3 regions of the Nakamurella alba genome follow, and region 3 is predicted to be linked to each of the others. Evidence: riboswitches for the same ligand, from Rfam matches in the RefSeq annotation. Region 3 holds a riboswitch; each other region holds the start of a gene.
What was found. Region 3 has a riboswitch for S-adenosylmethionine ahead of GIS00_RS02250 (bifunctional o-acetylhomoserine/o-acetylserine sulfhydrylase). Riboswitches for the same ligand answer to the same signal wherever they lie in the genome.
Positions count from the first base shown of each region.

Region 1: another riboswitch for S-adenosylmethionine. It lies ahead of GIS00_RS26670 (amino acid ABC transporter permease); the one in region 3 lies ahead of GIS00_RS02250 (bifunctional o-acetylhomoserine/o-acetylserine sulfhydrylase).
Region 2: another riboswitch for S-adenosylmethionine. It lies ahead of ssuE (NADPH-dependent FMN reductase); the one in region 3 lies ahead of GIS00_RS02250 (bifunctional o-acetylhomoserine/o-acetylserine sulfhydrylase).

Region 1 is NZ_WLYK01000023.1:8,913-16,005, reverse strand. Features, by position in the region: partial or broken gene GIS00_RS26685 (oxidoreductase) at 1-471, opposite strand, end outside; gene GIS00_RS26680 (transporter substrate-binding domain-containing protein) at 524-1,417, opposite strand; gene GIS00_RS26675 (amino acid ABC transporter ATP-binding protein) at 1,500-2,279, opposite strand; gene GIS00_RS26670 (amino acid ABC transporter permease) at 2,276-3,268, opposite strand; SAM riboswitch class IV at 3,498-3,612, opposite strand; gene GIS00_RS26665 (DUF2567 domain-containing protein) at 3,793-4,437, opposite strand; gene dnaE (DNA polymerase III subunit alpha) at 4,434-7,093, opposite strand, start outside.
Region 2 is NZ_WLYK01000011.1:18,270-25,362, reverse strand. Features, by position in the region: gene GIS00_RS22135 (FAD/NAD(P)-binding protein) at 1-1,150, opposite strand, end outside; gene ssuE (NADPH-dependent FMN reductase) at 1,147-2,295, opposite strand; SAM riboswitch class IV at 2,531-2,641, opposite strand; SAM riboswitch class IV at 2,726-2,837, shown strand; gene GIS00_RS29425 (putative leader peptide) at 2,889-2,954, shown strand; gene GIS00_RS22125 (LLM class flavin-dependent oxidoreductase) at 3,032-4,189, shown strand; gene GIS00_RS22120 (NtaA/DmoA family FMN-dependent monooxygenase) at 4,186-5,556, shown strand; gene GIS00_RS22115 (DUF1684 domain-containing protein) at 5,610-6,446, opposite strand; gene GIS00_RS22110 (rhodanese-like domain-containing protein) at 6,469-6,876, shown strand; gene GIS00_RS22105 (M20 family metallopeptidase) at 6,885-7,093, opposite strand, start outside.
Region 3 is NZ_WLYK01000001.1:527,060-534,152, forward strand. Features, by position in the region: gene GIS00_RS26760 (MazG family protein) at 1-149, shown strand, start outside; gene GIS00_RS26765 (ABC transporter permease) at 259-1,890, opposite strand; gene GIS00_RS02240 (ABC transporter ATP-binding protein) at 1,887-2,774, opposite strand; gene GIS00_RS02245 (TetR/AcrR family transcriptional regulator) at 2,795-3,436, opposite strand; SAM riboswitch class IV at 3,518-3,634, shown strand; gene GIS00_RS02250 (bifunctional o-acetylhomoserine/o-acetylserine sulfhydrylase) at 3,936-5,249, shown strand; gene metX (homoserine O-acetyltransferase MetX) at 5,253-6,356, shown strand; gene fgd (glucose-6-phosphate dehydrogenase (coenzyme-F420)) at 6,456-7,093, shown strand, end outside.

The sequences.
Region 1 (7,093 bases), on a different contig from region 3:
CGCCATGATCTCCGCCTCAGACATGGCATGCGGGATCTGCACCTGCCCGCCGTAGAAGCGGCCCGGCACCTGCGACGGCGCGACCGCGTACTCCCGGTTCCGCGGCCCCAAAAACCCCTGCCGGCCGGGATGGTTGATCTGGATGAAACACAACGCCCCACCCGCATGGACCCGCGACGCCAACTCGTCGTACGCGCCCGACGCAACCTCGTAGCGCACGTCGAAATCACCGGCGCCCTGGTTGATCCACTGCGACTGCGTCGTCACGATCCCAGCACCACCCCGCGCCCGGGTCTCCTCATACAGGAACAACTCCTCGTTGTGCCGCCCCGGCGCCAACGACGTCCCGTGCCCCGAATTGATGATCCGGTTCCGCGACACCCGCGGCCCCACCACGACCGGCGAGAACAACACCGGGAACTCCCCGGACCGCGACCCGGACTCGGACACGGACGTGGGAACCTGTGACACGACAACACCTTTCAGGACGGCACAACGAGGAACTGCGACGAACGGGTCTGGCTCAGGTGAGCGGCGCCGGGCTGACCTCGGACTTGGTGATGGCGACCTGCTCGGCGCCGTAGGACTCGAGGATCTTGGCGTAGCTGCCGTCCTCGATGGTCTTGTTCACCGCGTCGGCGAACTGCTGCGCCAGCGGGCTGCCCTTCGCGAACGCGATCCCGGCGTCGACCTGGGTGATCACCGGACCGGTCACCTTGAACTCCGGCTGGTCCTTGGTGAAGAACCCGCCCTCCGCGGTGTTGATCGTCCGCACGTCGATGTTGCCCGACTTCAGCGCCAACAGCCCGGCGGAATCGTTGGCGTAGGTGGAGATCTCCACCGCGGGCTGGCCGGCGGCCACACACGCGTCGGAGATCTCGCCCAATTCCTCCAAGGACGCCTGCGCCGCCACCGCGCCGACCCGCACCCCGCACAGCGCCGTGGTGTCGTCGGCGACCTCGGCGCCGCCGTCGGCCAGTGTCAGGAACGTGTAGCCGACCCGGATCACCGACACGATGTCGATCACCTTCAGCCGCTCCGCGGTGATGTCGACACCGCCGCCCAGGTCGTACTTCCCGGACTGCACGCCCGGGATGACCGCCTCGAACGCCGGCGTCTCCCACTCCAGCGTCCAGTTCGCGGCGGTCGCGGCGGCGGTCTCCAACTCGGTGAAGTACCCGGTCAGCTCACCGGACTCGTTCTCGTACGCCGCCGGCGTCCAGTCCCGGTAGGTGGTCGCCGACAACGTCAACGCCTCCCCCGCTGCGGAGGACGCCGCCGACGACGCGACAGAGCCCGCGACCGAAGTGCTGGAAGTGGCCGTCGAGCTGTCGGACCCACAGGCGGTCACGACGAGCGCGGCCGCGCCGAGGACTGCGATGAGGGGCGTGCGCCGGAAACGGGTGAGCGCGGACATGGTGGTGCTCCTTGTCGATCGATGGGTCGAACACGAACCGCGGGCGACGGGGGCGTCGCCGCGGGAGAAGAAGCCGGGAGGGTCAGGCCGCCCCGGTGTAGCGCTGCAGGAACTCGCGGGTGCGGTCCTGCTGGGGATTCCCGAGAACTGCTTCGGGAGCACCGGATTCGAGGATCGAGCCGTTGTGCAGGAAGACGACCTGATCGGACACGTCGCGGGCGAAGGCCAGCTCGTGCGTCACGATGATCATCGTCGCGCCGTCGGCGGCGATGCCCTTGATCACGTCCAGCACCTCGCCGACCAGCTCCGGGTCCAGTGCTGACGTGGGCTCGTCGAACAGCATCACCGTCGGACGCATGCAGAGCGCCCGCGCGATCGCCACCCGCTGCTGCTGGCCGCCGGAGAGCTGCCGCGGGTAGCTGCCGGCCTTGTCCGCCAACCCCACCCGCTCCAACTGCTCCATCGCCGAGGACCGGGCCGCGTCCCGCGACACCCGACGCACATGGCGGGGTGCGAGCATGACGTTCTCCAGCACCGTCCGGTGCCCGAACAGGTGGAAGCTCTGGAACACCATCCCGACCTCGGCCCGCTGCGCCCGGGCGCGCCGCGGCGGGATCTCGTGGATCCGGCCACCGCGCAGCTCCCGGCCCATCAACGCGCCGTCCACCTCGATGAGGCCGGACTCCGGGTCCTCCAGTCCGTTGATGCAGCGCAGCAGCGTCGACTTCCCCGACCCGGACGCGCCGATCAACGACACCACCTCGCCGCGGCGGACGTCCAGGTCCACCCCCTTGAGCACCCGCAACGCACCGAACGACTTCGTCAACGACCGGATCCGGATCACCGGACGCTCCGCGGTCATGCCTCCACCGCCTGTGAGGTGCGGGTGGTGCGACTCCGCCACAGGTTCCGCCGGCCGACCGTACGGGAAGTGCCACGAGCGAAGTGCTTCTCGATCCCCCACTGGCCGACGGAGAGCACCGAGGTGACGATCAGGTACCAGATGCAGGCCACCGTCAGCAGCGGGATGATCTGAAACGTCCGGTTGTAGATGATCTGCACCGAGTACAACAGGTCCGCCACCGCGATCACCGACAACATCGACGTCGCCTTCAGCGTGCCCACCAACAACGAGCCTGCTGATGGCAGGATCGCCCGCATCGCCTGCGGCAGCACGATCCTGGTGAAGGTGAACAGCGGCGAGAGCGACAGCGCGTGCGCCGCCTCGCGCTGCCCGGCATCCACCGACAGCAGGCCGCCCCGGATGATCTCGGTGGCATAGGCGGTCTCGTGCAACGTCAACCCCAGCAGCGCCGCCAGCACCGCGGTCATCACCTCACGCGCCGGCGCCTCCACGAACGTCGGACCCCACGGGATGCCGAACGACAACTTCGGGTAGAGGTAGCCGATGTTGAACCACACCAACAGCTGCACCAGCAGCGGTACCGATCGGAAGATCCACACGTAGCCCCACGCCAGCCCGCGCAGCACCGGCTGCTGCGACAGCCGCATCGCCGCCAGGACCGCGCCCAGCAGCAGCGACAACACCGTCACCAGCACCGTCACCCAGACCGAGAGCCACAGCCCCTCCAGCACCGACGAGGAGAAGAAGTAGTCGCCCACCACCGACCATTCCATCGCCGGGTTCTTGGCCACGGAGAGCACCGAGAACACCGTCAGGACCAGCACCACCGCCGTCAGCACCCACATCCCCGGCCGACGGCGGCGCACCACCGGACGCGACGCAGCGGCCACCGCCGCGGCGAGGTCGGCATCATCCGCACCGATACCGGCGGCGGGTGGCTCCTTCGACAGGTACTGCGGGGTCACTGCTTTCGCGCTGGGCGGCACGAGGTCCTCTTCTCGGGTGGCTCGCGGTCGGCGGGACCGTGACGAGCGGTGTGCTGCTGTTTCCCTGTGCGGATCCCGCGGGTCGGCCACCGGCGGAGCGGCGCGACGCGTGAGGGATCCGGATCAGTGACCGGGACAGCAGGCGGAAGAGGAAGCGGCGCGCATCAGGTCGATGTGCAGACGGCGACAGCCACGGAAAGCAACGGTCTGCTCGGCCATGTCCACTCCTCGTCCACGCTTGCGGCACGCCGAACGGCGCGCGGCCTGGTCGTCACCCGGGGCACCCCACCGTGGCGGAGGGTTGCCGGCCAGCAAGCCGGGGCTTCGTGCTGGCACTCATGACCTGCGACCGACGATAGGGATCCCCGCGCGAGCGGGTCAAGCCGGACAACAGCTCCCGACTCCCGGCCGGCCGTACTCCACGACAGCCGTGCCACACCGTCGACCGAGGTCAGACCACACGCAGACATCCGGTGGATCGACGCCACGTAATCCTCATCACGCCCGGGTCGCCCACCGGTTGTTCAGGGGCGGCCCTGCGGCCCGAAGGTCACCATCTCGGGTGTCTGCGGGCCCTGCGGTACGGCCGGGAGCGGTTGCGGCAGACCGGTTCCCAGGTCCTTCTCACCGTGCCAGGCGACCAGGAACGTGTAGACGGCGATCGCGATCAGCGGTTCCAGCAGGATCACCATCGCGTTGCCCGCGGTCGGCTCGGCGGTGACCAGCTGGTCGATGGCGGACGCCCCGATCGACGCCGGATCGGTGCCGTCGGTCATCACCGGGCCGAGCAGGTAGGCGGTCAACGCGCCGACCGCGCCGGCGAACCCGACCGTCAGCAGCATGGCGGTGCCGCGGACGCTGCGCCAGGCCCAGGCGGCCGCGGCGAGCGCCGCGCCGGCGGCCACCGACAGCAGCAGCATGATCGCGACAGCGGTGAACTGGCGCGGCGACTCGGTCGGCAGCGGCAGGTAGCTGCCGTCCTTGTAGACGACGAACTGCTCGCCGGGCGCCACCATCGCCCACAGCAGTGCCTGCACGATGCCGGCCAGCACGGCAGCGACCAGCACCGTCGCGCCGGACCGCCAGTGCAGCAACTCGCGGGCCGGGTCCAGCTTGCGTCGGCCGGCCTCCGGGGCCAGCAGGATCGGCGTCGTGTCGGGTGCGCTCATGCCAGGCAGTCCGCTCCGAGCAGGGCCTTGAGGTCACCCATCAGCGCGGAGGTCGGGGTGACGCGAAGCCCGTCGTCCAGCCGCAGTGTTGTGGTCCGGCCGCCGGACAGCAGCCGCAGGTGCACCGCGGTGGTGCCGGGGTGCGCCTGCAGGACGTCCCGCAACCGGTCGACCACCGGGGGTGTGCACCGAGCGGCGTTCATCGTCACCTGCATCGGGCCGCGGTTGGTCGAGACGGTCAGGTCCGGCACGGTGACACTCTGCGCGTGCAGGCTGAGCCGGTCGTCGGACCGGGACACCCGGGCCTTGACCAGTACCACGGCGTCCTCGGCCAGCGACAACGCGAACTCGGAGTAGACCTTCGGGAAGAAGGCGACCTCCACCCCGCCGGCCAGGTCCTCCAGCGTCGCCGACGCCCAGGGATCGCCCTTCTTGGTCAGCCGCCGCTGCAGACCGGTGAGGATGCCGCCGACGGTCACCGTGGCCCGGTCCGGGATGGTGCCGTCCAGGATGTCCGGCAGCGAGGCGTCCGACTGCGAGGCCAGCACATGCTCGACCCCGGACAGGGGGTGTCCGGACACGTACAGCCCGAGCATCTCCCGCTCGAATCCGAGGCGCAGCTTGGTGTCCCACTCGGTGTCCGGGATCTCGATGTGCAGCGACGAGTCGGCGGAGTCCTCCGTGCTCAGCTCGCCGAACAGGTCGAACTGCCCCTCGGCCTCGGCCCGCTTGAGCGCCAGCACCGAGTCGACGGCCTCGACGTGCCGCATCAGCAGGCCCTTGCGCGGGTGGTTCAGCGAGTCGAAAGCCCCTGCCTTGATCAGGGACTCGATCACCTTCTTGTTGCAGGCGACCGCATCGACCTTGCTGAGGTAGTCGGAGAAGTTGGTGTAGGCGCCCTTGTCCTTGCGGCAGGCGATGATCGACGCCACCACCCCGGTACCGACGTTCCGGATGGCGGACAGCCCGAACCGGATGTCGGTGCCGACCGGGGCGAAGTTCTTCTCCGAGGCGTTGACATCCGGTGGCAGCACGGTGATCCCCATGCTGCGGCACTCGGCGAGGTAGATCGCGGACTTGTCCTTGTCGTCGCCGACGCTGGTGAGCAGCGCGGCCATGTACTCCGACGGGTAGTTGGCCTTGAGGTAGGCGGTCCAGTACGAGACGAGCCCGTAGGCCGCCGAGTGCGCCTTGTTGAAGGCGTAGTCGGAGAACGGCAGCAGGATGTCCCAGAGGGTCTTCACCGCGGCACCCGAGTAGCCGCGCTCGGCCATGCCGGCGGAGAACGCCTCGAACTGCTTGTCCAGCTCGGACTTCTTCTTCTTGCCCATGGCGCGGCGCAGCAGGTCGGCCTGGCCGAGCGAGTACCCGGCGACCTTCTGCGCGATGGCCATGACCTGCTCCTGGTACACGATGAGACCGAAGGTGTCGCCGAGGATCTCGGCCAGCGGCTCTTCCAGCTCCGGGTGGATCGGGATGACCGGCTTGCGCTTGTTCTTCCGGTCGGCGTACTCGTTGTGCGAGTTGGCGCCCATCGGGCCCGGCCGGTACAGCGCGCCGACCGCGGAGATGTCCTCGAAGTTGTCCGGTCGCATCGACCGCAGCAGCGCCCGCATGGGCCCGCCGTCCAGCTGGAAGACACCCAGGGTGTCGCCCTTGGCCAGCAGGTCGAAGGTCTTCTTGTCGTCGAGCTCGAGATCCTCCAGGACCACCGTCTCGCCACGGTTGGCCTTGATGTTGATCAGGGCGTCGTCGAGCACCGTGAGGTTGCGGAGCCCGAGGAAGTCCATCTTGATCAGGCCGAGGCCCTCGCAGGTCGGGTAGTCGAACTGCGTGATGATCGCGCCGTCCTGCTCCCGCTTCATGATCGGGATGAGGTCGAGCAGCGGGTGCGAGGACATGATCACGCCGGCGGCGTGCACGCCCCACTGCCGCTTCAGTCCCTCCAGACCCTTCGCCATGTCGACGACCCGGCGCACCTCGACGTCGGACTCGACCAGCGCACGGAACTCGCCGCCCTCGTTGTACCGGTTGTGCGACGGGTCGAAGATCTTCGACAGCGGCACGTCCTTGCCCATCACCGGGGGCGGCATGACCTTCGTGATGCGGTCGCCGACGGAGAACGGCATGCCCAGCACGCGCGCCGAGTCCTTGACCGCCTGCTTGGCCTTGATGGTGCCGTAGGTGACGATCTGCGCGACCCGGTCGTCGCCGTACTTCTCGGTGACGTACCGGATGACGTCGCCGCGCCGGCGCTCGTCGAAGTCGACGTCGAAGTCGGGCATGGAGACGCGCTCGGGGTTGAGGAACCGCTCGAAGATCAGGCCGTGCTGCAGCGGGTTCAGGTCGGTGATCCGCATGGCGTAGGCCACCATCGACCCGGCACCCGACCCACGCCCCGGGCCGACCCGGATGCCGTTGTTCTTCGACCAGTTGATGAAGTCGGCGACCACGAGGAAGTAGCCGGGGAACCGCATCTGGGTGATGACACCGACCTCGAAGTCGGCCTGCTTGCGCACCTCCGGCGGGATCCCGTCGGGGAACCGGGCGACCAGGCCGCGCTCGACCTCCTTGACGAACCAGGAGGTCTCGTCCTCGCCCTCCGGGACGGGGAACCGCGGCATGTACGACGCGCCCTCGTCGAAGGTCACCGAGC
Region 2 (7,093 bases), on a different contig from region 3:
GCGCGCCGAGCGGCCTGTCGATCCGGTCGATGTCGAACCGGTCCTCCTCCTCGGGCACCACCGCCGCTGCAGTCGCGAGGAACCCGGGATCCCGCACGTCGGGCGTCCGGTCGACCAACTGCAGGAAGTCGTCCCAGGTGCCGGACGTCCGCTCCGGGTGCGCCGCGAACAGCTCGCGGTAGTGCGCGTACGCCAGCTCCTTGACCAGCAGTGGCCACACCACGGTCCGGTAGTCGACCGGGCTGCCGTGCGCGGCCAGCGCCGGCGTGGTGAGGTAGCGGGTCGGGGTCGGGCCGGACTCACGCAGGTAGCCGAGCTTGGAGTGGTAGGGCACCCCGCGGCGGGATCCCACGTGCAGCACCGGTTCCCGGCCACTGGGCAGGTACGTCAACCGCTCCTCCGTGCGGTCGAACCGCCCACCACGCCCCTCGCACACCAACACCATGAGGTCGATGAACGCCAGGCCGAACCCGCGGACCACGACGTCCTCGCCGGCCCGCAGTCCCGACAGGTCGATGTCGGCGGTGTACCCCGGCGGGATGCAGGTCAGCCCGTGCCGGGCGGCGCCGGCCAGCAGGTCGGCCTGTGCCGGGGTGGCCGTACGATCCAGGAAACCCTGTGCCAGCACCACGATGTCGGCCCGAAGGACGGTCCCGTCGGCGAGCGCCACCTCCTGCGCACCGGACCGGTCGGTCACCGAGACCGCGGAGGTCAGGTGCTCGACGACCCGGACGTCGCCCGGCAGCCCGGCGATCACGCCACGGTGCACCCAGCCGAGGTACTGCGACTGCACGTCCCGCCCGGCGAAGTCGTCCGGGCCGAGATCCGTTCGCTCACCGACGAACTCACGGCCGAATCCGGGTATCCACTCGGCGAGCGACGGCCCTGGGACCACCGGCCCCTGCATCGACACCGAGGAGTCGGTGAACATCGTGACGTCCCGGGTGATCGAGTTCATCCAGAGCAGCGGCGACTGGTGCTGCCGCCAGATCCGTCCGCCGCCCGCCGGGTGCGGATCGACGACGTGCAGGATCATCGGTCGTCCCGGGAACCCGGGCAGGTTGGCGGCCAACCGCTCCAGCACCGAGACCGTGCGCGGCCCACCACCGACGAAGACGATCGACGCACTCGCCTCCGGCGACACGGTCACCGCGCCGCACCGACCGGCACCGGCTGCGCGGCATGCGGATCCGTGCCGGGGACCGGCGGCCAGGCGACCAGTCCGGCGCCGGGGACGAGCTCCTTGCCGAACGCGTGCGCACCGACGGACTCCGGCTCCGCGTCCAGGTCGAACCGCGGCAGGTAGTCCGCGGCCAGGTACAGCTCCTTCGCCTCCGGCTGGCGGGGCCCGGTGGTCAGATGCACACGCTCGTAGCCCAGGTCGGCCGCCGCCTTCTCCAGCTGGGCCATCAACCGGACGGCCAGGCCACGCCGCCGGTGCTTCAGCGAGGTCCAGACCCGCTTCACCTCCGCGGTCCGCGGGTCGTACCGCCGGATCGCCCCGCCGGCGATGATCTCGTCGCCCTCGGCCAGGAGCACGAAAGTGCCGCGGGGGCGGACGAAGTCGGCCGGCGGCACCTCGACCAGCGTGGTCTCCGGGGTGTACGCGGCGTACCGAGTGATGTACTCGACCTTCAGGTCGGCGAGCAGGCCGGCCAGCCTCGGGTCGTCCGGCCCGACCAGCAGCACCCGCAGATCGGCGGCGCCGGCAACCGGCGAGACCCGCGCCCGGTCGACCCGGGGTGCCGGCAGCGCGGGCGCCGGACGGCCGTCCAACAGGGCCAGGAAGCCGTCGGTGACGTCCGCCACCGGTCCGGCGGCGGCCGGGTCCAGCACGAGACCGCCGTCCTCGTACCGCCGCAGCTGCGCCGACGACACGAACCAACCGGCGGCCACGGGCGCGGCGCCCATCGACTGCAGCACCGGCCGCAGGGCGTAGTCCAGAACCAGCACGTGCGCCGGCGAACCACCGGTGACCAGCGGGAGCACCGGGCGACCGGCCAGGGCGAACTGCGGCAACAGGTCGAGGAAGGTCTTCAGCAGTCCGGAGAAGGACGCCTTGAACACCGGGGTGGAGACCACGATGCCGTCGGCGGACGCGACGGCCGCGACCGCGGCCGCGATCTGCGGATCGCTGCTGTCGCCGGCCAGCAGGGCGTCGGCGGGCAGGTCCCGGGGGTGGATCGTGACCACGGTGTGCCCGGCGACCTCGAGCCGGAGTTCGACGTGCCGCAGCAGGGCCTGCGAGGTGGAAGTGGGTGACGGGCTGCCGGAGATCGCGACGACGGTGGCCATGACGGGTCCTTCTGGAATGCGGTCGATCCGTGCCACGTGCTGCGGCCGGATCGCTGACGGGTGCTGACGAGGGGACGCCGGGAGGTCGGGACGGACCGCCCGGACCGGGTCAGGAACGACAGAGATCGCTGCTGGTGCGCAGCAGATCGATGTGCCGACGCAGGAAGGGACGATTACCCGAGGGTGCGTGCACGTCGGTCGTCCTTCCCTGCCCGGGAGCCGTCGCTGCGACGTGACTCCGCACTTGCCGTCCCGATCGGGAGGGCCAGGTCCTCATCCGGAGCACCCCACCGCGGAGGAGGGTTGCCGCCCAGCGAGCCGGAGCTTCGCGCTGGAACTCATGACCTTCCCTCACGGTAACCAGCTGCCCGACAAGGGTCAAGCAGGCTCCCGGCCCCGGTCCTCGGCCGACCTGTGTACCCTGCCCGCAGGTGATGAGTGTCAGCGACAGGCCCTGGCGTGCTGACCGGCAACCCTCGCATGCTGTGGGGTGCCCCAGGTGAACACCAGGTCCCGGCACCGTGCCGGGGCAACCAGCAGGTGGCGACGCCCACCACGAGGAGGAGCACGCCGTGCGGACTTCCGTGACCCCGATGCTCCTGGTGAGCCGTCGGCACATCGACCTGCAGCGAGTGCACAGCGCACTCTGTCCGGCCTGACCGCATCCGGCCACTCCCTCCGCTGCTTCCGGGTTCACGCGCACCCGGATGCAGCGCCCCGATGAGAAAGCCTCTCCATGACGTTCTTCCTGTCCGTCGCGCTGACCGGTGCCGGCGCCCACCCCGGAGCCTGGCGCTCCCCCGCTGCCCGCCCCGGTGAGCTGACCTCGGCCCGCTACTGGACCGATCTGGTGCTGTCGGCGGAGCGTGCGCACCTCGACTTCGTCACGCTGGAGGACGGTTTCGGCCGCGATCCGCAGCGGCCGTCCGAGGTCGGACTGCGCCTGGACGCCACACTGCTGGCGGCCCGGATCGCTCCGTCCACCGGCCGCATCGGCATCGTGCCCGCCGCCGTGACCTCGCAGACCGAGCCGTTCCACCTGTCCAAGGCGATCGCCACCCTGGACTACGTCTCCAGCGGCAGAGCCGGTGTGCTGCCGCAGATCTCGATCGCCGACCAGGACTACGCCCTGGTCGGCCGGCGCGCGCCGCTGCCTCCCGCCGACGCCTGGGCGGAGGCCGCCGACTGGGTCGAGGTGGTGCGCCGGCTCTGGGACAGCTGGGAGGACGACGCCGAGATCCGGGACGTGGCGACCGGGCGGTTCGTGGACATCGACAAGCTGCACTACGTCGACTTCGCCGGGCCGTACTTCTCCGTGCGCGGACCCTCCATCACGCCGCGGCCGCCGCAGGGCCAACCGGTGGTGGTGGTCGCTGCCGGCCGCGAAGCCGGCGACGGTGCCATCGGTGTCGCCGCCGCACAGGCCGATGTGGCGATTCTCACCGATCCGCTCGCGGACCCGGATGCCGCCACGGCGCTCGCCGAACTGGACGGGTTGCGTGCCGCCACCGGCGGCGCCGCGCAGCGCCGGCTCACCGATCTGGTGGTGTTCCTCGACGACCGGGACACCACCGGCGCCGACCGACTCGCCGAGCTGGACGACCGGCACGGCGCATCCGCCGCGACCGGTACGGCCGTGTTCTCCGGCTCTCCAACGGATCTCGCCGCCCTGCTGGTGCACCGGCAGCAGGCCGGTTACGACGGCGTCCGGCTGTGGCCGGGCGTCCTGCCGACCGATCTCGAGGTGATCGTGCACGCCCTGGTACCGGAACTGCGCCGACTCGGCCTGCGCGAGACCGAGTACCTCAGCGAGTCGCTCCGCGACCGCCTCGACCTCCCGGTCGCCCCCAACCGTTACGCAGCAGTCTCTTCGGACATCGGAGCCCTCGCATGACCCCCCGCAAGCAGGTCCACCTGGCCGCGCACTTCCCCGGAGTCAACAACACGACGGTCTGGAGCGATCCCCAGTCGGGCAGCCAGATCGAGTTCGACTCCTTCGTCAGGTTCGCCCAGATCGCCGAACAGGCCAAGTTCGACTTCCTCTTCCTGGCCGAGGGTCTGCGGCTGCGGGAGCAGAACGGGAAGATCTACGACCTGGACGTGGTGGGCCGGCCGGACACCTTCACCATCCTGTCCGCGCTGGCCGCGGTCACCGAGCGGATCGGCCTGACCGGCACCATCAACTCCACCTTCAACGAACCGTTCGAGGTGGCACGGCAGTTCGCCACTCTCGATCATCTCTCCGACGGTCGCGCCGCGTGGAACGTGGTGACCTCCTGGGATGCCTTCACCGGCGAGAACTTCCGCCGTGGTGGCTATCTCGCGGAAGGTGACCGCTACGCGCGGGCGGAGTCGTTCCTGCACGCCACCCAGCGCCTGTTCGACTCGTGGCCGGACGGCGCCGTGGTGGCCGACGCAGCGGCCGGCCGGTTCCTGGCCGACGACCGGGCGGGTGAGTTCTCGATCCACGACGACTTCTTCGACATCGACGGACACTTCGACGTCCCACGCTCCCCGCAGGGCCGCCCGGTGATCTTCCAGGCCGGTGACTCCGATGCGGGCCGCGAGTTCGCCGCCGCCTCCGCCGATGCCATCTTCTCCCGGCACGGCACCCTCGAGGCCGGGCAGGCCTTCTACTCCGACGTCAAGGGCCGCCTGGCGAAGTACGGCCGCGCCCACGCGGACCTGCTGGTGCTGCCGGCGGCCACCTTCACCATCGGCGAGACCGAGAGCGAGGCGCAGGATCTCGCACGGCACGTGCGGAGCCAGCAGGTCAGCGGGCAGAGCGCACTGCGGCTGGCCGAGCAGCTGTGGAACGTCGACCTCAGCGACCGCGACCCGGACGGACCGCTGCCCGAGTTCGACCCGGTGCCGGGCGAGAACACCCTGGCCAAGGGCCGGGCGAGCGTGCGGATGAACCGGGATCCGATCGAGGTCTCCCGGCAGTGGCGGGCGCTCGCCGAGGCGAAAGGCCTGTCGTTGCGGGAGACGGTCATCGAGACCAGCTCCCGGCAGAACTTCATCGGCACCCCGGAGTCGGTGGCCGAGACCATCGACTCCTACGTCCAGGCCGATGCCTCCGACGGGTTCATCCTGGTCCCGCACCTGGTGCCGGGCGGGCTCGCCGAGTTCGCGGACACCGTCGTGCCGCTGCTGCAGGAACGTGGCGTCTACCGGACCGAGTACGAGGGCACGACCCTCCGAGACCACCTGGGCATCTCGGTGCCGCAGCGGTCCGAGGGCGCGAGCCTGGTGTCGTAGGAGCGACCGGTGTCCTAGGACCGCCGGGTGTCCTGGGACCGCCGGGGCCGGGCTCAGGACCTCTCGTACGGGATCCTGTGCCCGGCCTCGATCGCCACCGGCAGCCGGTTCCCCGCCGGCGGCAGCGGGCAGGTCGCGAGATCGGTGTAGGCGCAGGGCAGATTGGACGCCCGGTTGAAATCGATCAACACGGCGCCGTTCTCGTCCGGAGCTGCGATCTGAACGGACCGGTTCGCCGCGTAGGTGGTCACGCCGGAGGTGGCATCGGTGAACAGGGCCATGAAGCTCCCGGGGGTCGCCCCGTTGAAGACGGTCAACCCGAGAGTCTCACCGGAGAGCTCGAACTCGACCCGCCCGGGCGCGTCGTACACGTGCTGCAGACCCTCGACCGAGGCCCCGACCGTGGTCGGTCGCGGCTCGTCGAAGGGCACGAACCGCCCGGTCACGGCCCACCGCGGATCCGGCGCGAACGCCGGGGTGCCGTGATAGGCCACCCGCAGGTCGTTGTCGGGATGCCGTGGCCGCAGGATGTCGTACCCACCGCGCCTGGCGATCTCCAGCACGACATCACCCCACACCGCGTTGATCCCGCCGCGCTCCGGGATGGGATCGAACCGGTGCTCACCGGTGATCACGACCCCGTCCACCTCGAGCCGGTCCTCCGGGTCCAACCGCACCAGCACGCCCTCGGCGGCGGTCGACCAGACACCGGGGGCATCGGCGAACCGCTCCGGCTCCGCGGTGAGGAAGTGCAGCGAGGTGATGGCCAGGAACCCGTGCGGATCGGCCAACCGCGCCTCCTGTGCGGCGTGCCATTCCTGCCAGGCGGCGGTGAAACCGTCGACGCCCCGGTCGTCCGTCGAGGCGATACCGACTGCGGTGCTGCTCATGTGGCAAGTCTACGCTGGTGCCATGTCCGACACCGCTCCCGCACTTGACCTCTCCCTCGACGACGCCGGCGCCCTGGCACCGCTGGTCTCCGCGCAGGAGGCCGCCGACCGCATCGCCGCCGGGGCCTTCCTCGTCGACACTCGTTCCGAAGCCGGACGTTCGGCGAACGGCGAGGTCCCCGGCGCGACCGTGATCGACCGCTTCCAGGTCGACGCCCTCTTCGACGCGGACTCCCCCACCCGTCTCCCCCAGGTCACCGGCCCGGACACCCCGATCGTGGTCCTCTGCGGTTCGGTCCGCGGCTCCGGCCCGGTGGCCGCGGCCCTGATCGCGAAGGGCTTCACCGACGTGGTGCACGTCGAGGGCGGTTTCCCGGCCTGGAAGGACGCCGGACTCCCTGCCGACCCTCCGGTCGCGCCGCAGGGCTGAACCGCGGCTCAGTCGAAGTACCCCGCCACGTCCACCGCGCCGCCGGCGTCGACGAAGTCCCGGCCGACGGCGGATCGCAGGGCGGGATCGGACAGGTAGTCGAGTGCGGTCAGTGCGAGGCCGATCGCGCCGTGGACCGCCGCTGCGTCGCCGGCGGCGGATCCCGCCGCCGCCTCGAACTCGCGGGTGTGCAGGGCAACCTCCGGCGGGCTGACCG
Region 3 (7,093 bases):
ACTCGATGGGGGAGCAGCTGTTCCGGCTCGCCTACGAGGCCGGCGCCACCGGCGGTGACCCGGAGTCCGAGCTGCGCGCGGTGGCCCGGGGTCATGCCGACCGGCTGGTCGCGGCCGAACGAAGTGCCCCGACGGGCACCACCGGCTGATCCGTCGGGGGTCACCGGGACGGCGGAGGGTGCCGGCGGTGCCACCGGGACCGGCGGATCCGTCCGGCGGCAGCCACAGCAGACACACGACGCGGGGACGCGTACCGGATCAGCCGACGTCGCGGCGCCGGAATCCGAGCAGCCCGGCGATCACCAGCACAGCGGCGATCCCGGTCAGCACCAGGACCGGGGTCCAGTCCATCGCCGCCGAGGGCAGCTGCGGCAGGTGACCGAACGGCGAGAGGTCGATGACCCAGCGCGGCAGCCGCAGCAGGTCGCCGAGCTGGCCGAGCAGCAGCGCCACGCCGACCGCCGCCCAGGCCACTCCGATGGCGCGAGGCGCGAGACCGACCAGCAGCAGGGCGATCCCGCCCATCACCCAGACCGCGGGCAGTTGCACGAGCAGCGCGGACAGTCCGTCGCCGAGACCGGCCCCGCTGCCGCCGCGGGCGCCGAGGGCAACACCGGCGGAGAGCCCGCACAGGGTCAGTGACACGGCCGGGGCGACCACCACCCACAGCAGCTGCACCGCGAACAGCCGGGTCCGGCTCACCGGGCAGGACAGCAGCAGCTCGGTCCGGGCCGCCTCCTCCTCGGCGCGCAGCCGGAGGGCGATGGACACCGCCTGCCCGGCCACCGCGATCCCGACGAACCCGCCGATCGCGGCCAGCACCACCGCGGAGATCCCGCCGTCGCCGCCGAGCCGGCGGAACAGCTCCTGGATCTGTGGACTGCCCTGCAGCAGCTGATCGGCGCCGCCGGCCACCCCACCGAGCACCGCCCCGGCGACCGCGAGCCCGACCGCCCAGCCCGCCGCGGATCCCCACTGCAGCCGGACCCCGAGACCGCCGATCCCGGACAGCCGGCCCACGGCACGACCGGGCCGGGTGGGCAGCAGTCCCGCACCCAGATCCCGGCGGCGCTGGTACCAGGCCGCGGGCAGCAGCAACAGCACCGCCGCGGCCGGGTACAGCAACAGCACCGGCCACCGGTTCGCGGCGAACGGCTGCAGCTGCTCGACCCAGCCGATGGGGGAGAGCCACCGCAGCCACGGCAGGTCGGATCCATCGGCGGTGGCGCGCAGCAGGAATGCCACGCCGACGGCGGTCCCGGCCAGCACGGTTGCCCCGCGGGCGGACCCGGCGAGTTGCGCGGCCAGCGCCGCCACCGCGGCGAACACCCAGGAGCAACCGGCCAGGGCGGCGACCAGCAGCAGAGACCCGGTGACCGCCGACCCGGTGGACAGCGCGCCGAGCAGCCCGAGCAGACCAACCGCCACCGCTGCGGCAGCGGCGACCAGGACCGCGGAGGCGAGCTGCGCGGAGCGCCCCACCGCGGTGGCGGCCAGCAGCTCGGTCCGGCCCGCTTCCTCGTCGCCGCGGGTGCGCCGGACCACCGTGAACACGGCCATCAGCGCCAGCACGGTGGAGCCGATCACCCCGACCCGCCAGGCCGACAGCCCGCCCACCGAGCTGTCGAACACCGGGCCGGTGATCGCGACGGTGGCCGGGTTCGACCCGACCCCGATCGCGAGGTCGGCCCGGGCGGCGGCCTCCGGGTACAGCGCCGCGATCGCCGGGAAGCTGGTGCCGACCACCAGCCCGACCCCGATCACCCAGCACAGCAACGGGATCCGCTCCCGGCGCAGGCACAGCCGTAGCAGCGGGCCGAGGCCGGTCAGCGGCCCACCCCGCCCGGCCGTTCCCGGCGGAGCACCGATCCCCACCACCGCCGAGGTCATCGCGCGCCGCCGGTGGCCGGTTCCTCGCGGTAGTGACGGAGGAACAGCTCCTCGAGCGTGGGCGGGGACGCGGTCAGCGTCCGGACCCCGGCAGCGGTGAACGCCTCGAGCACCGGCCCGAGGCGGTCGGAGTCCACCGCCAGCTCGACCCGGGAACCCTCGACCCGCAGGTCGTGCACTCCGGGCAGCGCGTCGAGACCGCCAGGGACGGCGTCCAGGTCGGCCGCCAGCGAGGTCCGGGTGAGATGACGCAGCTGGGACAGGGAACCCGTCTCGACCACCCGACCGGCCCGGACGATGCTGACCCGGTCGCACAGCGACTCCACCTCGGACAGGATGTGGCTGGACAGCAGGACGGTCGTGCCGCGCTCCCGGGCCCGCCGGATCTCGTCCTGGAACACGGCCTCCATCAACGGGTCCAGCCCGCTGGTCGGCTCGTCCAGCACGAGCAGCTCCACGTCGGCGGCCAGCGCCGCGACCAGCGCCACCTTCTGCCGGTTGCCCTTGGAGTACGTCCGGCCGCGCCGCCGGGGGTCGAGTTCGAAGCGCTCCAGCAGATCCGCCCGTCGGGCCGGTTCGACCGGGCCGCGCAACCGGCCCAGCAGGTCGATCACCTCGCCGCCGGTGAGGTTCGGCCAGAGAGTGACATCGCCGGGGACGTAGGCCAGCCGGCGGTGCAGCGCCACGGCGTCGGCGAACGGATCACCACCCAGCAGCAGGGCCGACCCGGCATCCGGCCGGAGCAGGCCGAGCAGCACCCGGATGGTGGTGGACTTCCCGGCGCCGTTGGGCCCCAGGAAGCCGTGCACCTCGCCGGTGCCCACCGTCAGGTCGAGGTCGTCCAGTGCGACCACGTGCCCGAACGTCTTCCGGACACCTTTCATCTCCAGAGCAGCGGTCCCGGTCACGGTTCCTCCTGGCGGGTGTGCAGGTGTGCGAGATAGCCGTCCAGCAATCGGCTGTCGGTGAACAGCCCATGGGTGAGCAGCTCGACCAGCGGCAGGGCCACCCGGTCCGCGGCGGCGACCTGCGCCGCCGGTGCCGGCGTGCCGGGCGGCGCCAGGTAGTCGGCCAGCAACTGGGTGCCCAGGCTCATCACCACCAGCGCGAGGGCGCGGCCGGTGTCGTCACCGGCCGACCGGACGTCACCCCGCTCGGTCGCCAGCACCAGGTAGCGCCGGGTCTGCTCCACCAGCCCGTCGAAGAAGCGGCGGGCGAACGGGCCGCCCTCGACCAGGGCCTGCCGCACGTAGCCGTGCAGCGGCTCGGCGGGCCTGGCGGACATCAGTTCCGCGAGCGTGGAGAGGTCGGCGCCCGCCACCTCGTCCACCGAGGCGGCGAAGAAGTCCGAGATGTGGGCGTCGCAGGCCGCGCGCAGGCCGTCCTTGGACCCGAAGTGGTGCAGCACCAGCGCCGGCGAGACGCCGGCGGCCGCGGCGATGGCGCGCACGGTCGTCCTGGCGAAACCGTGCGTGGCGAACAGGGTGATCGCCGCGTCCCGGATCCGGGCACGTGTGGTCAGGTCGTCGTCCTGCGCTGAACGCATGTTCAGCATGCTAAACGCGTGTTCAGCCATCGGTCAAGACACCCGGTGCCCCGGCGACACCGGTTCGCTACACTCGCGTCAGGTCATGAGTGCCAGTGACAAGCCCCGGCTCGCTGGCCGGCAACCCTCCACACGCGGTGGGGTGCCCCGGGTGATTGACCTGGCGGAGCCCGGATCCGGGTTCCGCAAGCGCGGGTCGGCCACCTGGCCGGCCCAGTTGGCCGCCCGGAGGAGCGCAGCTGTGTCCTGTCGAATGTGTTGCCGCCACTGAATTCTCCGGCGTCCGCAGTGCGGCCGACGTACCCGGGGTAGTGGTCCGAAGGCCGCATCCTGCCGCCCCGCACCGGGCGGTCCAGGAACCCAGCAGCACCCGCCGCGCCCCGGTATCCGGGACATGGCGGCCATCCGTCCTCGTTGTATCAGCGACCCGTCCCCGCCCGTCATCCCCGGCGGAGCGGGCATGGTCGCTGCCCCGCCCTCACGTCACAGGAGATGAGAGATGAGCCCCAACTGGTCCTTCGAGACCCGGCAGATCCACGCCGGCCAGACCCCGGATCCCACCACCAAGGCCCGGGCCCTGCCGATCTACCAGACCACCTCGTTCGCCTTCGACTCCAGCGAGCACGGCCGCAAGCTGTTCGCGCTGGAGGAGCTCGGCAACATCTACACCCGGATCCACAACCCCACCACCGATGTCGTCGAGCAGCGGATCGCCTCCCTGGAAGGTGGCACCGGTGCGCTGCTGGTCGCGTCCGGCCAGGCGGCCGAGACGCTGGCGATCCTCGCCATCGCCGAGGCCGGTGACCACGTGGTGTCCTCGCCGCGGCTCTACGGCGGTACCTACAACCTCTTCCACTACACGCTGCCGAAGTACGGCATCAGCGTCGACTTCGTGGAGGATCCGGACGATCTCGAGTCCTGGCAGGCCGCCGTCAGGCCGAACACCAAGCTGTTCTACGCGGAGTCGATCTCGAACCCGCAGCTGGACGTGCTGGACTTCCGCGGTGTCTCCGACGTGGCGCACCGCAACGGCGTGCCGCTGATCGTCGACAACACGGTGCCCAGCCCGTATCTCATCCGGCCGATCGAGCACGGCGCGGACATCGTGGTGCACTCGGCGACCAAGTACCTCGGCGGCCACGGCACCGCCATCGGCGGCGTGATCGTGGACGGCGGCACCTTCGACTGGAGCGCCGACCCGGAGAAGTTCGCGAACTTCAACAACCCGGATCCGAGCTACAACAACCTGGTCTGGGCCCGGGATCTCGGCCCGAACGGGCTGTTCGGCATCAACGTGTCGTTCATCTTCAAGACCCGGCTGCAGCTGCTCCGCGACATCGGGCCGGCGATCTCCCCGTTCAACGCCTTCCTGCTCGCCCAGGGCATCGAGACGCTGAGCCTGCGGGTGCAGCGGCACAACGAGAACGCGCTGGCCGTCGCCCGTTTCCTGGAGGGCCGGGACGAGGTCGAGTCGGTGTCGTACCCCCAGCTGGAGTCCAGCAAGTGGCACGCGCTGCAGCAGCAGTACGCACCGCTGGGCGGCGGCCCGATCGTCTCCTTCGAGATCAAGGGCGGTGTGGAGGCCGGGCAGACCTTCACCGACGCGCTCGAGCTGTTCACCAACCTGGCGAACATCGGCGACGTCCGGTCGCTGGTCATCCACCCGGCCTCGACCACGCACTCGCAGCTGTCCGAGGCCGAGCAGTTCACCACCGGTGTCACCCCCGGCCTGATCCGGCTGGCCGTCGGCACCGAGTCGATCGACGACATCCTGGCCGACCTCGACGCCGGGTTCCGCGCGGCGAAGGGCTGACCGATGACCGCGGTGTCGGCCGGGCCCGACGGCTCACCCGCCGTCGGGTCCGGTCGGCATGCGCGGGAGATCGGTGACCTGCCACTGGATTCCGGTCACGTGCTGCCGGCGGTCACCATGGCGTACGAGACCTGGGGCCGGTTGTCGCCGGAGCGGGACAACGTGGTGCTGGTGCTGCACGCCCTCACCGGTGACGCCCACGTGGTCGGCGACGTCGGTCCGGACCAGCCCACCCCCGGCTGGTGGGACGGGCTGATCGGGCCGGGGTCACCCATCGACGACGCCGAGTACTTCGTGATCGCCGCGAACGTGCTCGGCGGGTGCCGGGGCAGCACCGGCCCGTCGTCGACCGGCCCGGACGGCCGGCCCTGGGGGTCACGGTTCCCGGAGATCACCGTGCGGGACCAGGTGCGGGCCGAGCACCGGTTGCTGCAGCAGCTCGGGATCACCTCGCTGGCTGCGGTCCTCGGTGGCTCCATGGGCGGGATGCGCGCGCTGGAATGGGGTGTCGAGCACGCCGGTTACGTGCGCGAGGTGATCGCGGTGGCCACCACCGCGGCCGCCTCCGCGGACCAGATCGCCTGGGCCACACCGCAGCTGGCCGCGATCCGGATGGACCCGGCGTTCGCCGGCGGCGACTACCACGGCGGTCCGGCACCGGTCGCCGGGATGGCGGTGGCCCGGCAGATCGCACACACCACCTACCGCAGCGCGCAGGAGCTCGAGGACCGGTTCGGCCGGGACGAGCAGCCGGGCGGCGGCTTCGCGGTCGGCTCCTACCTCACCTACCACGGCGAGAAGCTGGGCCGCCGCTTCGATCCCGGCTCCTACCTGGTGCTCACCGAGGTGATGAACGGCCACGACCTCGGCCGTGGCCGCGGCGGCGTCGACGCCGCACTGGCCATGATCACCGCCCCGATCACCGTGGCGGTGGTGGACAGCGACCGCCTCTACACACCCGCCGAGGGCGCGCGGATCGCCACCGCGCCCACCGCGCGTCCGCTGCAGGTCATCCACTCCCGGCACGGTCACGACGGTTTCCTCATCGAGGCGGACCGGATCGGCGACATCGTGCGCACGGCGCTGGCCGCCGGGAAGAGCTCCTGACCGCACCGCGACCGGCACGGCGACGACGGGTCAGTAGTGTGCGGGGCAGGAGCCGCGGCGTCGACCGGCCGGATCCGGGACGGTGCGGAGGAGGAACGGGTGGCGGTGCGGTTCGGCTACAAGGCGTCCGCCGAGTTCTTCGGGCCACGTGAGCTGATCGAGCTCGGTGTGCTGGCCGAGCAGAGCGGGTTCGACTCCGTCTTCGTCTCCGACCACCTGCAGCCCTGGCGGCACGACGGCGGCCACGCCCCGGCCACCCTGCCCTGGTTGGGTGCCCTCGGCGAACGGACCAGCCGGATCCTGTTCGGCACCTCGGTGCTCACCCCGACCTTCCGCTACCACCCCGCGGTGATCGCGCAGGCGTTCGGCACCCTCGGTCTGCTGTACCCGGGCCGGGTCGTGCTCGGCGTGGGATCGGGGGAGGCGCTCAACGAGGTGCCGCTGCGGTCGTCCTGGCCGGACGGCCGGGAGCGGTTCGCCCGCCTCAAGGAGGCCGTCACGCTGATCCGGAAGCTGTGGGCCGGCGACCGGGTGCACTTCGACGGGACCTGGTACTCCACCGACAACGCCACTGTCTACGACCGGCCCGAGGTGCCGGTGCCGATCTGGATCGGCGCCTCCGGACCGGCCGCGACCCGGCTGGCCGGGCGGATCGCCGACGGGTTCATCACCACCTCCGGCAAGTCGACCGCCCAGTACACCGAGACCCTGTTGCCGGCCCTGGCCGAGGGTGCGGC